2 linked regions of the Sulfurisphaera tokodaii str. 7 genome follow. The protein of the gene in region 2 binds, or shares a complex with, the protein of the main gene of each other region. Links are inferred from orthologs where the notes say so. Each region holds a gene or a part of one and is shown on either strand. Other genes may lie near its edges.

Region 1 (11,764 bases), 1.1 Mb from region 2 along the record:
TTACTGCTAAAATAGCATTATTCCCAGCAGGCCTATCATTATAACCTATAATGTCTAATATTTTTGTTCCTACCAAAGGTTTTTGCGGATAATGAAGTAAATGAGCACGAGTATCAGTTCTGAGCTGATAGTTAGCTGCATATAATCCTAAAGCTTGTTTAGCCATAGCAGATTGATATGTATTTCTTGGTGACTGATTATGTTCTGGATAGGGAATAATCGAGGCTGTAATCCCTAATATAGCTGGAGGCCATATTTCTAAATGAGTATGATCTTTAGTAAGGTCTTGTGGGTTAAGTGCAATGTATGCATTTTCTTCTTCTTCAGCATCTAGAAATTCAATCTTACCTTGTTTTACAAGGTCATCAAAAGTTATCTCTCCTTTCCTTAATTTTTCTATGTCGTCTTCGCTTACTAAGGGCTTACCATCTTTAACAATAATTAATGGTCTTCTAACTCTTCCTCCATCACAATTTATATGTACTTCATTTATGTATTCTGTGACTATATGAGCAACATTAACTTCGTCACTAATCTTACCAGATCTACGTAGCTCTCTTATTTTTTCTGCTAGTTCTTTTCCATCTGGATAATATCCTAATAATCTTCCATTTAAATAGACTTTACTCCAATTTAGATACTTATTTATATCCTCTTCAGCTGAAAGTCTATCTATAAGTTCCTCTTGAGATATAACACCTTGTTCATAAATTACCTTTTCTATGCTTGATTCATTAATACCAACGGAAACTTGAGCTAATAATGCCAAATTTTTAACTAGTCCACTATTAGGACCTTCTGGGGTTTCAAACGGACACATTCTACCCCATTGAGTTCCATGTAAATCTCTAGCTTCAAAGTTTGGTTGTCCTCTAGCTAGTGAGGATACTACTCTCCTTAAGTGACTTAACATTGATAACCAATTAGTTCTATCTAATAGCTGACTTACGCCAGTTCTTCCTCCAACCCAATTTCCAGTAGCTAGTGCATGTCTTACTCTTTCAGTAATTATATCAGCCCTTACTAATGCAGTTAATGAAAGTCTTCTACCCCTTACTTTTGCCTTTTCTAATTGATAGACCAGATCTTTAACAAATGCTTTAAATGCAACTCTGAATAAGCTTGTAAATAAATCTCCTGCTAGTCTAACCCTCTTATTAGCATAATGATCTTTATCATCTGGTTGTCTTCTTCCTAGATATAGTTCTAGAAGCTTATTTACAGCAGCAGCCAAATAATATCCCTTCTTCTTCCTATCTTCTGGGGATGTACCAATGTGAGGTAAGAAGTATTTATCTATAATTTGCTCGGCTCTTTGAATTCTGTTTTCTCTTTTCTGACCTATAGCTATCCTATTTCCTATAAAGTCAAGGGCATCTTCAACTGTAGTTATTGAACTTGCTTGCTCTAATGAAGGTAGTAATTCATTCTGTATTTCTGGATCTAAAGATACTGCATAAACAATGTCCTTATCTGTAGTGAAACCTAATGCTCTCATCATAATGACAAATGGAATTTTACCTGGAACTGTAGCAAATGATACTTGAATACTACTATCCTTTAATCTTTCAATTACTACTTGAACTCTATATCCCGCAGCAGCTGATGTAATTTTTGCAACATGGGTTATATTAGAACCACTTTTACCATAATCAACCAATACTCTATTAGTGGCCAAATCTTCTTGCGCAACGATTACTTTTTCTGTTCCATTTACTATAAAATAGCCTCCAGGATCCTTAGGATCTTCTCCTATCTTTATTAGCTCATCATAAGTCATGTTAGATGTAGGATCTGCAATTGATTTTAACATAATTGGCAGATCTCCTATATAAACCTCAATTGGCTCTCCTTCTATATTATTCTCTATTGGAATCATAGTTAGATACAATGGGACAGCATAAGTTAGATTCCTAAGTCTAGCCTCAAGAGGAGTTAATTCTTTAGGGGGTCCTTTATCTGTTTCTCTAATTCCAGGTCTATCATATCTTATTTTACCTAACTTAATTTTTAATCCAGGTATTTCTGTTATAATTTCCCCTTGTTCATCTATTATTTGTTGTAATTTATTTCGCAGAAAATCATTGAAAGAATCTAAATGTTGTCTCACTAAACCCCTTAGTTTAAAGAATGATTTAACAATTTCCCATCTCTCATTAACTGTAAGACTCACTTATATCACCCACTTATAACGTATCTATATACAACTACTTCTCCAGACAAAGAGCTTTTTCTGGTAATTTTAATTATATCTCCAGGTTTTGCACCAACTAATTTAGCTATAGGATCTGATGCTCTAATCCAAGGAAGTTGCTCTGGTTTTATTCCTAATTCCTTAAGAATTTTATAAGCTTCTTCTATGCTTAGGACCTCATGCTTAGGAACAAGCTCATGCTGACTAGGATCTATTTTAATTTTTGATGAAGAACGCATTATATTCACCAAACTAAGTCGTAATATGTAAGTAGTTTCGACCACTTAAAAAAATTATGTTAATGAAGAAAGGAGTTTTCTTGCAGAATTTATAATCTCTCTTGCGGAAGAATAAATTTCGTCATATGATAATGAAACTCTTGCAATACCTTGCTGTATAGCCTTCATCCCTACAGCAGCTGCTACTCTTGGGTATACTTCCCACTCAGTCATTTTGGGAATAATATAATTTTCATTAATTCCTTTTTCTCTAGCAAAGGAAGCTAATTCTCTTGCCGCTTCGATTACCATTTCATCAGTTATAGTTTTCGCTCTAACATCTAAAGCACCCCTAAAAACTGCTGGAAATATTAAGGAGTTATTTACTTGGTTAGGTAAATCACTTCTTCCAGTAGCTACAATCCTAGCACCAGCATTTTTCGCTTCATCTGGCCAGATTTCAGGAACAGGATTAGCTAATGCAAACACTATTGGATCTTTATTCATTAATTTTATCCAATCTGATTTTATTACACCAGGGCCTGGCTTAGAAGCTGCAATTAAAACATCAGCACCTTTAAAAGCATCTTCTATTGTCCTAGCACCAATTTTATTTGTTTTTTCTAGAAGTTCATATTTCCATGGATTTTCTAATTTCATTGAATCCTCATCATTTCTTCCTTTATACAATGGTCCTTTACTATCTATAACAATCATATTTTCATAGGGAACACCATATTTATATAATAATCTCGCTGTAGCTATATTTGCTGCCCCAGCGCCATATAGAATGACTCTTATATTTTTTGGGTCTTTGCCAGTTATCTCAAGAGATGTTATTAATCCAGCTAGTGTAGCTCCTGCTGTACCTTGTTGATCGTCATGCCATACAGGAATTTCAACTGTTTGCCTTAATTTATCTAGAATATAAAAACATTTAGGTGATTCTATATCCTCTAAATTAATCCCTCCAAAAGCTGGTTCTAGTATTTTAACTGTTTCAATAATTTTATCCGGATCCTTCGTACCTATCGGCAACGGTATCGCGTCAACACCACCTAAATATTTAAAGATCAAAGCCTTTCCTTCCATTACTGGCATTGCGGCCTCTGGTCCAATATCTCCTAATCCTAAAACTCTTGTACCATCAGTTACTATAGCGATAGCATTCCACCTATAAGTATAATGGAAAGATAATTCTTTGTTTTTCGCAATTTCCTTGGATACTGCTGCTATACCTGGAGTATATAAAACGGCAAAATCGTCTATGGATTTTATAGGAACCTTAGGTAATATTTGTATTTTTCCCTTATATTTAGAAGAAATTTCAATTGCCTTTTTATCTAATTCACTCAATGTAATAACACCAGTATCTTTACTAAATATAAGATTAAATTTTTTGAGCATGAAATAGATATCAATGTGGTTTTAGTTGGTGAAAGATTATGTCTCAACAGTTACAAAGTAGAAGACTTAGACAACCTATTGTAGTGGTTTTAGGCCATGTAGATCACGGTAAAACAACATTATTAGATAAAATTAGAGGAACTGCAGTAGTAAAAAAGGAACCAGGGGAAATGACTCAAGAAGTAGGAGCTAGCTTCGTTCCTACGAGTGTAATAGAGAAAATAGCAGAACCATTGAAAAAGACATTTCCAATTAAACTTGAAATACCTGGATTACTCTTTATTGACACTCCAGGGCATGAACTATTTAGTAATCTAAGAAGAAGAGGGGGGAGTGTTGCAGATATTGCTATTCTTGTCGTAGATGTAGTAGAAGGGTTTCAAAAACAAACTTATGAATCCTTAGAGATATTAAGAAGTAGAAAAGTTCCTTTCTTAGTGGCCGCAAATAAAATTGACAGAATACCTGGCTGGAAACCAATAGATACTTATTCCTTCTTAGAAAGTATAAAAAGCCAAAGAAAAGATGTACAAACTCAACTAGATAATTACGTATATAGGCTTGTAGGACAATTAGCAGAATTAGGCTTCAATGCAGATAGGTTCGATCGTATAAGAGATTTCACTAAAACAGTTGCAATAGTACCTGTTTCAGCTAAGACAGGCGAAGGAATAGCTGAATTACTTGCTCTACTTGCTGGATTAACACAGAATTATATGAAAACAAAATTAAGATTTGCCGAAGGACCGGCTAAAGGTGTTATATTAGAGGTAAAAGAATTACAAGGGCTCGGATATACTATTGATGTTATTATATACGATGGGATCTTAAAGAAGAATGATACAATTATAATTGGGGGTCTAAACGGGCCAATTGTAACAAAGGTAAGGTCAATTCTTGTACCAAAGCCTTTGCAAGACATCAAAGTAGTTAAGACAGACTTAACACAAATTGATGAAGTTTATGCTGCTGCAGGTGTTAAGATTTATGCACCAGAACTCGAAAATGCATTAGCAGGTTCTCCGTTATTTGTAGCAGAGAACGAGCAACAAATTGAAGAATACAAGAAAATTATACAAGAAGAAATAGCTAGTGTAAAATATTACAATGCAAACATAGCAGGTATTGTTGTTAAAGCTGATAGTTTAGGAAGTTTAGAAGCTATAGTTGAAGGACTAAAACAAAAGAACATTCCGATTAGATTAGCAGATATAGGTCCTATAACAAAAAAAGATATAACTGAAGCTGAACTTACTTTACAAGAAGCAAAAGAATACGGAATTATAGCCGCATTTAGAGTAAAACCATTACAAGGCATAGAAGTCCCAAATAACATTAAGTTAATTTACAGCGAAATAATATACCAATTAATAGATGATATAGAGAAGTATATAACAGAAGTAAGAGAAAGTGAAAAGAGAAGAACTCTAGATTCTTTAATTCTTCCAGGCAAATTTAGGTTAATACCAGGTTATGTATTCCGTAGAAGTGATCCAGTAATAGTAGGTGTTGAAGTGCTAGGAGGAATAATAAGGCCAAAGTTTCCAGTTATGAAAAAAGATGGTAAAAGAGTGGGTGAGATACTTCAAATTCAAGATAATAAAAAAAGTGTAGATAGGGCTACTAAAGGAATGGAAGTAGCTGTTTCTATAAAGGGAAATATAATGGTAGGAAGACAAATTGATGAAGGAGAAATACTCTACACTGATGTACCAAAGGAAGATTTAGAGATACTATTAACCAAATATAAAGATATAATCACAGATGATATGAAAGAAGTTATAAAGGAAATAATTAATATAAAAAGAGTTAATGACCCTACATATGCACTTGGGCTAAAGGTGTAACTAGCTCTTCTTCTTTGAAAAATATACTCATTTCTCTTTTTGCCTTTTCTTCACTATCTGAAGCGTGTATAACATTTTCTGCTTTACTTAAGGCATAATCACCTCTTATTGTACCTGGTGGAGCCTCTTTAGGGTCAGTGTTTCCTATCATTTTTCTAACAACACTAACAGCTTCATCTCCTTCGATTACCATACACACTACTGGACCAGAAGTTATATAGCTAATTAACTCCTCAAAGAATGATTTACCTTTATGCTCTTCATAAAGTCTTTCTGCAGTAGGTCTATCTATTTTAACCATTTTTAAGCCTATAATTTTAAGACCTCTTTTTTCAAATCTAGAAATTATTTCGCCAATAAGATTTCTTCTTACACCATCTGGTTTTATCATAACAAAAGTTCTTTGGATACTCATCACTTACCACCTATATATGATTTTGTCCATTTCAACTTTTTAGGATCTCTATGTAGCTTCAACATTGATTTTTTACATTTATTTGAACAGAACCATAATATACTACCATCATTTCTTATATACATTAAACCAGTTGCTGGCGGTATTTCTTTTCCACAGAAACTGCACTGTTTAATTGAGGGCATCTCATGATAATACAGAGAGTGAAGTATTTAAGTGAATTGGTTTTTTGATTACTAAGGGAATAAGAAAATGAGCGAAAAAGAAAAATCACAAGCTCAGTCTTCGGTAATTGAAGAATTTGGATTCCCAGCTGAAGTAATACAAATTCTAGATAGAACTGGTGTTACTGGTGAAGTAACTCAGGTTAGAGTCAGAGTTTTAGAAGGAAGAGATAAAGGAAGAATTTTAACCAGAAATGTAAAGGGCCCAGTAAGATTAGGTGATATTTTAATACTTAGAGAAACAGAGAGAGAAGCAAGAAAATTGACAACAAAGAGGTAAATATATGCCTCTTTTTGTATTATCTAAACCAATTACATTACATTTTTTAACTCAGTTAAGATCTAAAAATACAGATCAGATTACTTTTAGGAAGACTTTAGTAAGATTAGGTAGAATTATAGGATATGAAATTCTTAATATGTTAGATTACAACATTATTGAAGTAGAGACTCCTTTAGGTGTAAAAGCTAAAGGAGTCTATATCTATGACTTGGAAAATATCGTAATTATAAGTATTCTAAGAGCAGCAACACCATTAGTTGAAGGACTTCTTAAAGCATTACCAACTGCTAGACTTGGTGTAATAGCTGCTAGTAGAAAGGAGACACAGGTTAATTTAGGATATCCAAAGGAAATGGAAGTTGAAATATTCTATAATAAAATACCAGAAATAAACATAAAAGACAATGTAATAATAGCAGATCCCATGATAGCTACAGCGAGTACAATGCTCAAAGCGTTAAATATAATAAAAGACAAAAAGCCTAAGAGAATTTTTATTGTATCTATAATAATATCCGAATATGGTCTGAAAAGAATATTAGAATCTTATCCCGATGTTAATATTATAACAGTATCTATAGATCCAGAATTAGATAATAGAGGATATATTTTGCCCGGATTAGGTGATGCAGGAGATAGAGCATTTGGTTAAACATTTTTATCCTTAAATGCTTTCATCAATAAATATGGTTAAAATAGGACTAGAAGTACACGTTCATCTTACATCATTGAAAACTAAATTATTCTGCTCCTGTCCTAGTGATTATACTGGGAAGGATCCTAATACAAACGTATGTCCCATATGCTTAGGTTTGCCTGGCGCAATTCCAGTATTAAACGAAAACGCTGTAAAAGCAGCTATTATGGTTGCTCTAGCCATCAATGCCGAAATAGCTAATTCTTTGATTATGGTAAGAAAACACTATTTTTACCCCGATATGGCAAAGAACTACCAAATCTCCCAATATGATGGACCTGGTAGCATTGCAATCAGTAAAGGTGGGTATCTAAAATTAAGAGAAGGCAAAACAGTTAGAATAAGAAGAATAAACATAGAAGAAGATCCTGCGAAGATAATCTATCCTACGGGATCAATGCTAACTAGCAAATACACGTTACTAGATTATAATAGATCTGGAATGGGACTGCTTGAAATAGTAACGGAACCTGATATGACGGAACCTAAAGAAGCGAGAGAATTTCTAGAGAAATTAAGATCTATATTAGAACACTTAGGTGTATGTAATTGTGATTTAGAAGGAGCTATGAGAGCAGACGCTAATGTCTCAGTAGAAGGAGGAGAGAGAGTTGAGATAAAGAACATAGGTTCGCCCAGAGAAGTAGAAGAAGCGTTAAAATATGAAATTGCTAGACAAAAAGCTGCTATAGCACAAGGTTTACCAGTTAAAAGAGAAACTAGGCATTGGGATTCTGAAAGAAAAGTAACAGTACCTACTAGGACAAAGGAAACAGAAGAAGATTACAGATATTTCCCAGATCCGGATTTACCACCATATCCAATAACTCAGGACCTCATAGAAGAAATAAGAAAGACTTTACCTGAATTACCCGATTTAAGGATAAAAAGATTAGTTACTCAGTATGGAATTTCAGATTACGATGCAACTGTATTAGTTATGGATAAAGCATTAGCTGATTTATTTGAAGAGACTGCGAAACATTATAGTAATTATAAAAAATTAGTCAATTTATTAATAAATGATTATTTAAGATGGTTAAATGATAAAAACCTAAGGCCTTCCCAATCCAAGGCTGGAAGTCAGCATTTAGTAGAATTATTAAAGTTGCTTGATGATGGAGTTATCACAATAAAAATAGCTAAGGAAATTCTTCCTGAAATTGTATTAGAAGGAAAAATGCCATCATCTATAATAAAAGAGAGAGGCCTTGTTGCAATAAAAGATGAAGATTACTTAATTAATGTAATAAAAGAAGTAATTAATGAAGAACCAGATGCTGCTGAAAAGGCTAAGAATGACCCTAAGGTTATAAATTATCTAGTTGGTAAAGTTATGAAAAAGACTGGAAAAAGAGCTGATCCACAATTAACTAACGAGTTAATAAAGAAGATTCTAGGCATTAAATAATCACAGCGTGGGTTTTTCATCACTTCTCAGCACTTAAAACCTCGATCATCAAAAATAATAGGAAGATGGTGATATTTATTTGAATATGCAAAAAGACAAGGATTTACGATTAAGATTAACAGTAGTGGATTTACTTAAAGAATTAAAAAACAGTTTCACTTATAAAGAACTTGCTAAAATCTTTAATATTCAAGAAAGTTTATTATGTAGATACGTTAACGGTTCTACTATTCCAAGTGAAGTACATGCAAAAGAGATACTTGACAAGTTAAAATCAAGAGATTTCCTAGTAAAATTCTTACTTAATAAAATAATTATTCATGATGACGGATATATTGATACTTCACGATTACTATTTTATCCAAATTTACTTAAGATATTAATTGAAATGTATTATTATAGATTTTTCGAAAATAAAGAAATAACTAAAATAGCTACTGTTGCTGTTAACGGGATTCCTTTTGCCACATTAACTGCTGAAGCTCTAGCTAAACCTCTAATAATCATAAAAAAGCATAAAGATTCTATGTTTATTGATTATATTGATGAAAGTTTAAAGGAGGCAGATGGTGTTATAACATCTATTTTTTTAAGAAAAGATTATATTTCAAAGAATGATAAAATACTACTTATTGATGATGTAATTAGAAGTGGTAAAACAATTACTACAGCAACAAAACTAATTAGAAAAGCTGGAGCAGATATAGTTGGAGTTTTAGTAATAGCTAGCGTCGGTAACGAATGGAGTAAACATATTAATGGGATACCGATTAAACCATTATTTGTATTATGATAGCAAGAATTCTAAAAGATGTATACGTAATAAAAGGAAATTTTAACAGTTACTTAATTATTACTAACAATCAACATGTAATTCTAATCGATAGTAGTAATGGAAATGATTCTAGTATATTAATAGAGGGAATTGAGGAAATACTATCAAAATACGATAAAGGAATAGACTATCTAATATTAACAAGTCATTATGAGGAAGTCTCTGGAGGAGCCAATTATATTTCATCTTTTCTACAAATACCATATATTGTAGCAAGTAAGGAGGATGCAATACTCATTAGAAAGGGAATAGGTAAAGAAAAATCCTATACTCCAGCTAAAGTAAATCTTGAAATTAAGGATACTACGAAGAAAATAGAAGAGGATATTTACATATTTAAATCAAAAGCGCCTACTTTAGGATCCCTTCTTGTTCTACATAAGAATATTATCTTTAGTGGAGTTAACAAGATATCAGGTATTATGAATAGGATAAATTATATATGTAACGCATATGAATGTAAAAAGGTAGAAGAGCTTTGGTTTTCGAAGAAAGATGTGACTCATGCGGAAGATTTACAGAAACAAAATACTGTGGAGTGAAAAAAATTAATGTTTGCGTAGACTGCTGTTTACTCTGCAACATAAGAAGTAAATGTGAGCTTAGGGTTTGGTTTCATGACCTAGTGCCTATAATAAGTGTTAAAGGGAAAATTTCAAAATGAGACCCTATATTATAATATTCAGTACTACTACTATAGATGGTAGAATTGCCTCAAAAGACTATTATAGTGAACTAAGCTGTCCTTACGATAAAATGAGATTACATATTTTAAGAACTGAAGTTGATGCTGTATTGGTTGGTTCTAATACTGTAAGGATAGATAATCCTAAGCTTTTAGTTAAGTATGCTAAGGGAAGAAATCCTGTTAGAGTTACAATAAGTGAGAGCTTAAATTTTGATCCTAATCTAAATATATTTAGTGTACCTCCTGATACAATAATTTATACTACTTACCAAGCTTATCTAAGGAATGAGGATAAAGCAAATGAATTAAAGAAAAAAGGAGTAAAAATAAGAGTTTTAGAAAAACTTTCATCTTGTATAATTGCAGAAGACTTATACAATTTAGGAGTAAAAAGAATTCTAATTGAAGGAGGAGGAAGAACTATATGGAATTTTATAAAGGATAATTGCTTTGATGAGATTAGGATAACAATATCTCCTAAAATTTTCGGAAATGGTGTTTCAGTAGTAAATGGAGAAGGATTCAAAGGAATAGAAGCACCAGAGCTTAAACTTGTAGATTGTAAAATATGTGAATGTAAAAAAGAAATTCATTTAAGATATATGAGATTATAAGAAGGGTTTGTATGTTAACTGGTATATTTCTCCTTGCTCAAGTCTTGTTGCATTTCTCTTGTATTTCATTGCATCTCCAATACTATCTTCTCCGTGCATCTTAATCCATTTATCTAATGGAATTTGATATTCTTTTAAGATCTTATCTCTGTATAAATCATTTAATACATTATATGTACAGAATGGAATAACCCTACCATCTGGCGTTACATAATGAATATCACATCTCATTACTCTTTGAATATCATAGTTATATAAGTCCATGAAATGCATAGTACCTAAGAATAATGTTCTATAATGCCATTCGCCTAGAGCCTCATAATTATGGTTTACTATAATATTATATAGCATCTTGTACACATCGAAATCTTTTGGACCCTTCTCCTTATCAATAAACTTTCTGAGATTATATAGCAACTTAATTCCTATCCAATATTTATTTCCTCCTTCTCTTAGTTCTTCTGTCTTCTCCTTTAGATATTCTAATAATCCTTCTAAATCAATAAATTTAGATATAGGAATAAAATGAGGTTCTCCATTTCTCCATTCTACATAGACATATGTTCCTGCTCCACAGCTTGGATGATTAGCCATTTCAAACTGTTCTTTACCAGTTAAAGCTTCAACAAGTTTTGAGAATACAACAGAGGTTCCTATTGGATACCAGCTATCTCTTGTAATTTCACCATCCGTTTGCTCCTCGATATTCTTAAGTACTTCTGGAATGGTTATTCTAAATTTGTTTCTCATGTTTCTCTTCATCATCCCGGTTAAACTAACAGGTTGGAAGTTTACTGATCTAACTACATCTAAGTTATATGCAGCAAACTTAACTATATTACCTAGGTCTTGATCATTAACTGTCTTTATAACAGTAGGTACAAGTACAACACTTGTCATTCCAGCCTTTCTAAATACTTCTAAAGTATAT
Region 2 (7,361 bases):
TTAGCTCTTAAATAAGAAATTGTTACAGATACACCAATTAATAGTCCTATTAAGAGGGGCGTGAAACCTAGACTAAATAACCCAGATATATAATTAATATCTTCTATTCTATCTAAACTACTATCAAGGAAACTTCCCTTACTTCCTGCTTTATTACTTAATCTGGCAACTTCCCCATCTATAGCATCCATAAATGCGGATAATGCAAGAAGAATCAAGCCAATTATTATATCTTTTAAGAAATACATAATCGCTAAATATAAGAAAGATAGAATTAAGCCTACAAAAGTTATAGTATTTGCAGACACATTAATCTTTATTAAAGCCAATGCTATAGGCTGCAATATCTTTTTAGACTGCTTTCTTATCTTAGTAATCAAAACCATCACCGTTTTAAACTATTACTTTTACTTTTAGTGGGAATATGAAGGCTAAAAAACTGATTCTGGTAACCTCAGAAGCACATCCATCTCATAAACCATTTTTAAAAGTAATAGATGAACTAAGTAAGGAACTAAACATAGAAAAAGAAATAAAAATGGAAGATTATGCTTTTTTAGCTGACTATGGAGAGAAAGACGAATTTGGAACGACTTTTTTACCACAATTGTTTTTAGAAACAGATGATGGAAAAATTACACCTATATTAACACAAATGCCTTTTAATCCACAGAAGTTAGAGCCTGACCCGGAAGAAGGTAAAAAACAAGCACTTGAAAAAATTAAAAATATCTTGTCCCAATAAATTACATTAGTGAGCAAAGTGAGCTATATACCTCACGTCCCATATGTACCAACACCAGAAAAAGTAGTAAGAAGGATGTTAGAGATCGCTAATGCAGGACCAGAAGATATTGTTTATGATTTAGGATGTGGAGACGGAAGAATCATAATTACTGCAGCAAAAGATTTCAACGTTAAAAAAGCTGTGGGTATTGAAATAAATGACGAAAGAATAAAAGAAGCTCTAGAAAATATAAAGAGAAACGGAGTGGAAAATAAGGCCATAGTAATAAAGGGTAATTTTTTCGAGATCGATCTTTCAGAGGCTACTATAGTCACTATGTTTCTACTAACTAACGTTAATGAAATGTTAAAACCTAAATTAGAAAAAGAGTTAAAGCCTGGTACTAGAGTAGTATCACATGAATTCGAAATGAGAGGATGGGTACCAAAAGAAGTTATAAAGGTTGAAGACAAAGGTATGACTCATCAAGTTTACTTATATGTTATAGGTGAGCATAAGTGAAGGTTTTAGTAGTCAAAAGTGAAAATGGCCAAGTTTCAAAAAAGGATATTGTAGAAGGTGACTTACCACAAGTATTAAGAAATACAGCTACGTTAGCCCTAAAAGAATGGAATGAGAACTTATCTGATTTCATAATAATGAAAGATATGTATGAAATTCATATTCCTCTGCCTCTTAAACCACAAACCTATGAAATGTTAAAAAATTATATAAAATCTAGAACAAAATCAGAGGCAATAGCTGAGATTCCTATATTTGTGATCAGTTTCGATAATGAGTGGGTTGAGTCAGATTTTAAGGATAAAAAAGTTTATGTTGTTTCTCCTTATATAGATGATAAAAGTGAAAACGAATTATTAGAATACGCAAAACAAGTAACTTCACCAGTACAAGAGACAGAAACAGAAGAAGCTGAAGAAGAAGAATAAAACTACTTTTTACTTATGTTAAAGAAAGTATCGATAGAAGTTGTAGTAAATTGTCCCCAATTAATACCAAACGCTTTTAGTATTTGTTCAAATGTTGATCTTACTGCATCAATATATTTATCCACATCTATCTCACTCAGTTTTGCAAGTTGAACAGGTTTTACACCATCTTTGCTTTTCACTTTAACAAACATTATTATATCTCTAGGTAGAACCATTACACCATAAGATCTTAATTGTAATGCAGCTTTAACATGTTGTGGTGTATTCTTAGTATAACTTTCTAAAGGCTTAGATAACATTACTCTAAATGCCAGCTCATCAAGATTGTAACCCTTATGTCTTAATTTCTCGTATATCTCCTTAATCTTATACTCCAATTGATCTCTTATCTTAGGTATATCATCTGGGGAATTTATAGTAGTGACAAGCTGCTTAACTTCGTTAAACTCTTTTTTAATGAACTCCGGAGTATTTCTCTTCTTGGCTAACATACCTTTAATATCTGTTTTTCCATCAGGATAAACACCTAAATAGTTCTTCTTTAGACCAGAAAATGCTACAAATTTATATATTTTATCTACTTCTAAGTCTAAACCGAATTTACCCTTTACAAATTTTATTATTTCTTCTAATTTCTCTTTAGATGGATTCCATAAAAACATTGAATCAGTATCGCCATATAAAACTTGTAAACCAATTGACCTACAATAGTTTACCGTTGTAGTAATAACATATCTACCTATTGCAGTAACACTTTCAGCAACAGCAGGAGCATATAGTGGGAAATTCTCAGCACCAAATACACCATAAGTTGCGTTTATGAATACTTTCATTGCTCTTTGCACTACATCATAAACCGATCTCTGCTCTTCAGATATATTTTGTGACTTTGCCTTTTTCTTGTAAACTTTAACTCTAAAATCTCTCAACAAACCTGTAATTACAGCCGTTATACCCGGCTTATCTTTACATATATAATGTAAAACTTCACCAGTTTCATCTCTTACATATTCTTTGTTCTTACAATTTTCTACATCAACAGTTTCGTAACTTATGTTCCAATTCCTAATAATTGATGGATACAGTGATGCAAAATCAAGAACAACGACATTAAAGAAAACACCAGCTGGTGGATCAATTACTACAGCACCCTTATACCTCTTCCCTTTTATTATAGCTGCAGTCTTAATCTGACTTGATCTAGTTAGTATTTCTTCTTTTAATGGAATAAGCCAGTTTCTTCTCCTATGTTCCCAATAATATAAGTTTTTAATCCAAGTAGAAACTTCAGTTCTAGTTAATTCCTCTAATCCCATCTTTGATATTCTTGCTAATAATATAATTAATTTCCATACCAAATTATTATTAAATGTAGTTAATTTAAGAGTTATTTCAGCATCTCTTGAATTATATTCTATCAGTTTATCAAGATCTAAGAAACTGATTAATGTATCAAGCTTAACTTTAGACATTCCTAATAGTGCTGTGGCTACTGCATCTAGATTATACTCATTATATTTTCCTTCAAATGCATAATTTCTTATTGCTCTATTAAAGAAAAATTTATATAAATCTATATGAATACCTGCTAAATATTTTCCCTCATCATTTATTATATCAAATGGTATTTCTTCTGGGGTAAAATTAAGCTTTAAAGCCCTATAATAAATATATGGAATATCGAAATCATCACCATTAAATGTCAGTATAATTGGATAATCAAGAATTATATCGAAAAATCTTCTAATTAATTCTCTTTCAGATTTAAATGTTTCTACAATCACATCGTGCTTAGTAATTTGAGAATTTACATCCTCCCTAAGTAGGACTAGAACTCTTTTAGTACCATCATTCCCAGCTAGGGATATGCTTATTATAGGAAATTCTGCTTTCTCTGGATCTGGAATTCGTCCCTTAATAGGAGTATATACTTCTATATCTATTGCTACTCTTTTCACATCAGGAACTTCAGATTCAAAAATAGGAATCCAATCGTTAACGGCTTCTTTAGTCATTTCATCAGAATCAGCAAAAGCTTTTCTTATCTCATCTACTTCTTCTCCTTTAAGTTCTGGTCTTACTTGCTCTAATTTCCCTTTTTTCACTACATAAGGCAAACCTGGTATAAGGCCTAAATCATAGATATAATTGTTAAAATATTTGATATGAGCTTCGTAAGCTTTTGGAACAGAGTTTCTCATCCTTCTTACAGCTAATGGGTCTTTTACAACTATTTTTGTAAGTTTTATCTTATTACCAGAATAAGGGTCTATCTTAATTACTGTTTCCAAATGATCAAAAGAAGGATCTCTTACAACTTTAGGAATTTTATTAACTTTTTCTGGGTCTATATCAGTAAGAAAATAAGGTTTATGGCCTGTATTATCATATAATATGTATATTTTTTTCGTCTCCTTGTCATAGAGTTTGCAAACAGCTTTTGATTTTTTGCCATCATAATCAACTTGAAGTAAGAAATAACTCTTCCCTTCTTCAGCCTCCTTTATCCACTCCTTAGGTTTTCTCCTCTCTTCGTTGATATTAGCGTGCGGGATCTCTTCTTTTCTACTTTCATCCTTATTTTGTTCTTTCTTCAATGTAAAATCAAAAAGTGTAATTTGTCTTGCCATTTCTCACTACAAAATATTATTATTCTGAAATACGATATAAACTTAAATGCCATTTAATGAGGGCCCGTAGCTTAGCCAGGACAAAGCACGGGTCTCCGGAACCCGAGATCCCGGGTTCAAATCCCGGCGGGCCCGTCATAAACAGTTAAAATTGATAATTACCACATTTAATAGCATTAAAAGAACAATTTATGATTATAATTATATAGCATTTCTAGTAAACTGTTTTAAAAAATCTCTAGTTTCAATAGCTACATTTAACCAGTCAGAGTGTTTTTCTATAAACGCTCTTACTTTCTCATCTTCATGCTCCATAACATATTCTTTTTCAGGCATACTAAGTACTTCATTAGCTACTTTTGCTAAAGATAAATAATCATATTCTTTTACCATTTTCACTGGCTTTAATCCTCCATAAACAAACCTAATAGCTGGTATATCGTAGGCTACTACAGAAGTACCTAGGGCTAAAGTGTCTAAAACTACTAGTGAATACCCATCTTGGTGAGACGGATATATTAAAACTTTTGCCTTGCTAACCGTATCATATACTTCCTCGATTGGCTTATAACCACGATATTCAATATTCTTAGATTGAAGATTTTTTTTGTATTTTTCTGAAAATAATTTCCCAAAAACAATTATTTTGGTTGAAAGCCTCTCAGCAATTTTTGGTAATTCCATAAGACCTTTTTGAGGTACTAATCTAGCGAAGAAAACTGCATAATCACCTTTATCTTTTATTCTTCTATATTTAAAAATTAACTCTTTATCAAAAGCATTTCCAATTTCGTAAACTTTCACTGCCACATGATACTTTTTTGCTATTTCATCAAGTTTCGAATAGTAAATTGACGCATATGATACCGCGGCTATACCTCTTAATATTCCATCTTCCATGGGAATTTCATATGCTCTTTTATCAAACTTATAAAAAATAGACATTAAAGCATCATAAATAAAACCTTGAAGACCGAGAATCTTTCTATAGCCTCTACCAAAAGATGAATATCTAAAAGGTTCATCATGTAATAACTTAACCACTGGGACATTTAATTTCTTCCCTAAATAGTACGATAATCTTAAAGTGATAGTATCTTCATGCATATCATATATTATATCGGGCTTTATCCTATCTAGATCCCTTAATAAAACCTTGTCAGCTCCTATATCATTCCATCTAAATATAACTGTATGGGATTCTATAAAATAATTAGTAGTTCTTATTTTGCTTTTATATTTTTGAATATAATCATACACGAAAGGATATATTTGAACTCCAGCTTTTTCTAAGTCTTTTAAAATTTCAATTTTATTATCTACAAGAAAATATGGAACATATAATGTGACTTCTTCACCTAATTTAGAAAGACCTTTAAGAACATTTATAATGTGCGAAGAAACACCTGAAGGATTAAAAACATTCCCTATAGCAAAAATTTTCATACCAAAAAATTTAGCTTGCTTTACCTTTTAATTCTTCTACTCTTTTTACAATCTCATCTAATAAATCCTTTGCTTCTCCAGGATCTATAATAGCCGCTGAGGCAGCAGCCACTTGTAAGCCACATGCTTCTCCCAATGCCTTCTTTGACGGGACATAAACATATGGTATTTTCTTTTCCTCGCATAATAGTGGTAAGTGAGCTACTATTTCTTCGGGCTGCACGTCTGTTGCAATTACAACCAGCTTGGCTTGGCCTCTTTCTACAGCTTTTGTTGTCTCATTAGTTCCTTTCTTTATCTTTCCAGATTCCTTTGCTTTTCTTACAGCATCTAATACCTTATTAGCCAAATCCTCTGGTACATCGAATTTAACATATGAGGGTTTAGACATGCGTTCATCCTCCTCTTATTTCGTCACGCAAAAAAGAATTAACTTATTAGGTTAATAAAGTTACTCATGTGAGAATATTACGGTAACCTTATTATCGATCTTATTATCGACCCTAACGAACCCAAATCTTATGAACTGTACTATTTCATTGATTTTTAGATTCCCAATTTCTTTTTCTCCATAACCGGATATAGGTGGCTTCTCTTCATTCGGATCTGGTATAATTACCTCAACGTTAGAAGCTTCATCTTTTTTTACCCATTGTATGATTTTTGCATTTAATTTCTTCGCGTCTTCCAAAGTTTTGCTATGAAATATTAATTTATTTCCAGAAATTGTGACATTGCAAAGTTCCATTAACCTTACTACCGCACCTTCTTCTGCATCCTTCGCGTCAAGAAGAATCTTATCTCCAGGATTTACTAGAATTTCTCTATATTCTGAAGGTTTACTAGGGTTATATGGTATTTTTGCCCTAATTGGTTCTGATAACTCAATAATAAACTCCTTAGGCTGTTGAACGAACATAAGTCTCTTAGCTATTGGATCCAACTTCTTTCTATTAAGTGCAGCTAAATTGTCAAAACTTATAGTTGCATCACTAACCTTTAAACCTACTGTAATTATAGTTTCTATTATTGTTTCTGGTAGAATTCCTCTTCTCCTCAATCCAGCCAACGTAGGTAATCTGGGATCATCAATGCTTACGCCTTTCTCTAATACTGTTCTAATCTTTGATTTACTCATCATAAATCCTTCTAATCTAAGCCTACCAAATTCTTCAACATAAGGATATTTCCAGCCCATGTAGTTGTATATCCATTTCTGTTTTTCTGCATTTACTTCATGTTCTTTACCTCTGAAAATGTGAGTTATACCTAAGTCATGATCGTCTAAGGCACTTGCGAAATTATAAGTAGGCCAAATCCAATATTTATCTCCAGTGATAGGATGAGGGTTTTTCTTAACATCTATTATTCGAAGTAAAACCCAATCTCTTTGCGATGGATCAGGTAAAGAGAGATCAGTTTTTATCCTTACTACAGCTTCTCCTTCTTTAAACTCTCCATTAAGCATCTTCTCAAATAAGTAAAGATTATCCTCCGCTGATTTTAACCTATTTGGACAAGGTTTACTAGCATCTCTCATTTTTTTGAACTCTTCCTCTGAGCAAGTATCAACATATGCAAAACCTTTACTTATAAGCTCTTTAG

Evidence for each region.
Region 1: rpl7ae (region 2) and STK_RS01570 share a complex: the UniProt entries of both Methanocaldococcus jannaschii proteins name them as parts of the 50S ribosomal subunit. The link is inferred for Sulfurisphaera tokodaii str. 7 from one-to-one orthologs.

What each region holds. Positions count from the first base shown.
Region 1 is NC_003106.2:293,105-304,868, forward strand. The notes cover bases 4,674-7,392. They hold STK_RS01570 (50S ribosomal protein L24e), read right to left. Parts: upstream 6,267-7,392; coding sequence 6,081-6,266; downstream 4,674-6,080. Other genes in these bases: infB (translation initiation factor IF-2), read left to right, coding at 4,674-5,666; ndk (nucleoside-diphosphate kinase), read right to left, coding at 5,638-6,081; STK_RS01575 (30S ribosomal protein S28e), read left to right, coding at 6,334-6,585; upp (uracil phosphoribosyltransferase), read left to right, coding at 6,590-7,240; gatB (Asp-tRNA(Asn)/Glu-tRNA(Gln) amidotransferase subunit GatB), read left to right, coding at 7,275-7,392. Also shown: STK_RS01545 (DNA-directed RNA polymerase subunit B), read right to left, coding at 1-2,173; STK_RS01550 (DNA-directed RNA polymerase subunit H), read right to left, coding at 2,179-2,433; STK_RS01555 (NAD(P)-dependent malic enzyme), read right to left, coding at 2,488-3,819; more of infB, read left to right, coding at 3,858-4,673; more of gatB, read left to right, coding at 7,393-8,696; STK_RS01590 (phosphoribosyltransferase family protein), read left to right, coding at 8,782-9,489; STK_RS01595 (hypothetical protein), read left to right, coding at 9,486-10,073; STK_RS01600 (2,5-diamino-6-(ribosylamino)-4(3H)-pyrimidinone 5'-phosphate reductase), read left to right, coding at 10,192-10,833; tetraether lipid synthase Tes, read right to left, coding at 10,828-11,764. UniProt on the Methanocaldococcus jannaschii protein: Binds to the 23S rRNA.
Region 2 is NC_003106.2:1,426,769-1,434,129, reverse strand. What follows is about bases 4,458-7,361. They hold rpl7ae (50S ribosomal protein L7Ae), read right to left. Parts: upstream 6,148-7,361; coding sequence 5,767-6,147; downstream 4,458-5,766. Other genes in these bases: STK_RS07970 (glutamate--tRNA ligase), read right to left, coding at 6,208-7,361; STK_RS07980 (glycosyltransferase family 4 protein), read right to left, coding at 4,512-5,756. In the rest of the region: pgsA (archaetidylinositol phosphate synthase), read right to left, coding at 1-389; STK_RS08005 (hypothetical protein), read left to right, coding at 425-745; STK_RS08000 (protein-lysine N-methyltransferase), read left to right, coding at 764-1,249; STK_RS07995 (DUF2286 domain-containing protein), read left to right, coding at 1,246-1,677; STK_RS07990 (DNA-directed DNA polymerase I), read right to left, coding at 1,680-4,310. UniProt on the Methanocaldococcus jannaschii protein: Multifunctional RNA-binding protein that recognizes the K-turn motif in ribosomal RNA, the RNA component of RNase P, box H/ACA, box C/D and box C'/D' sRNAs.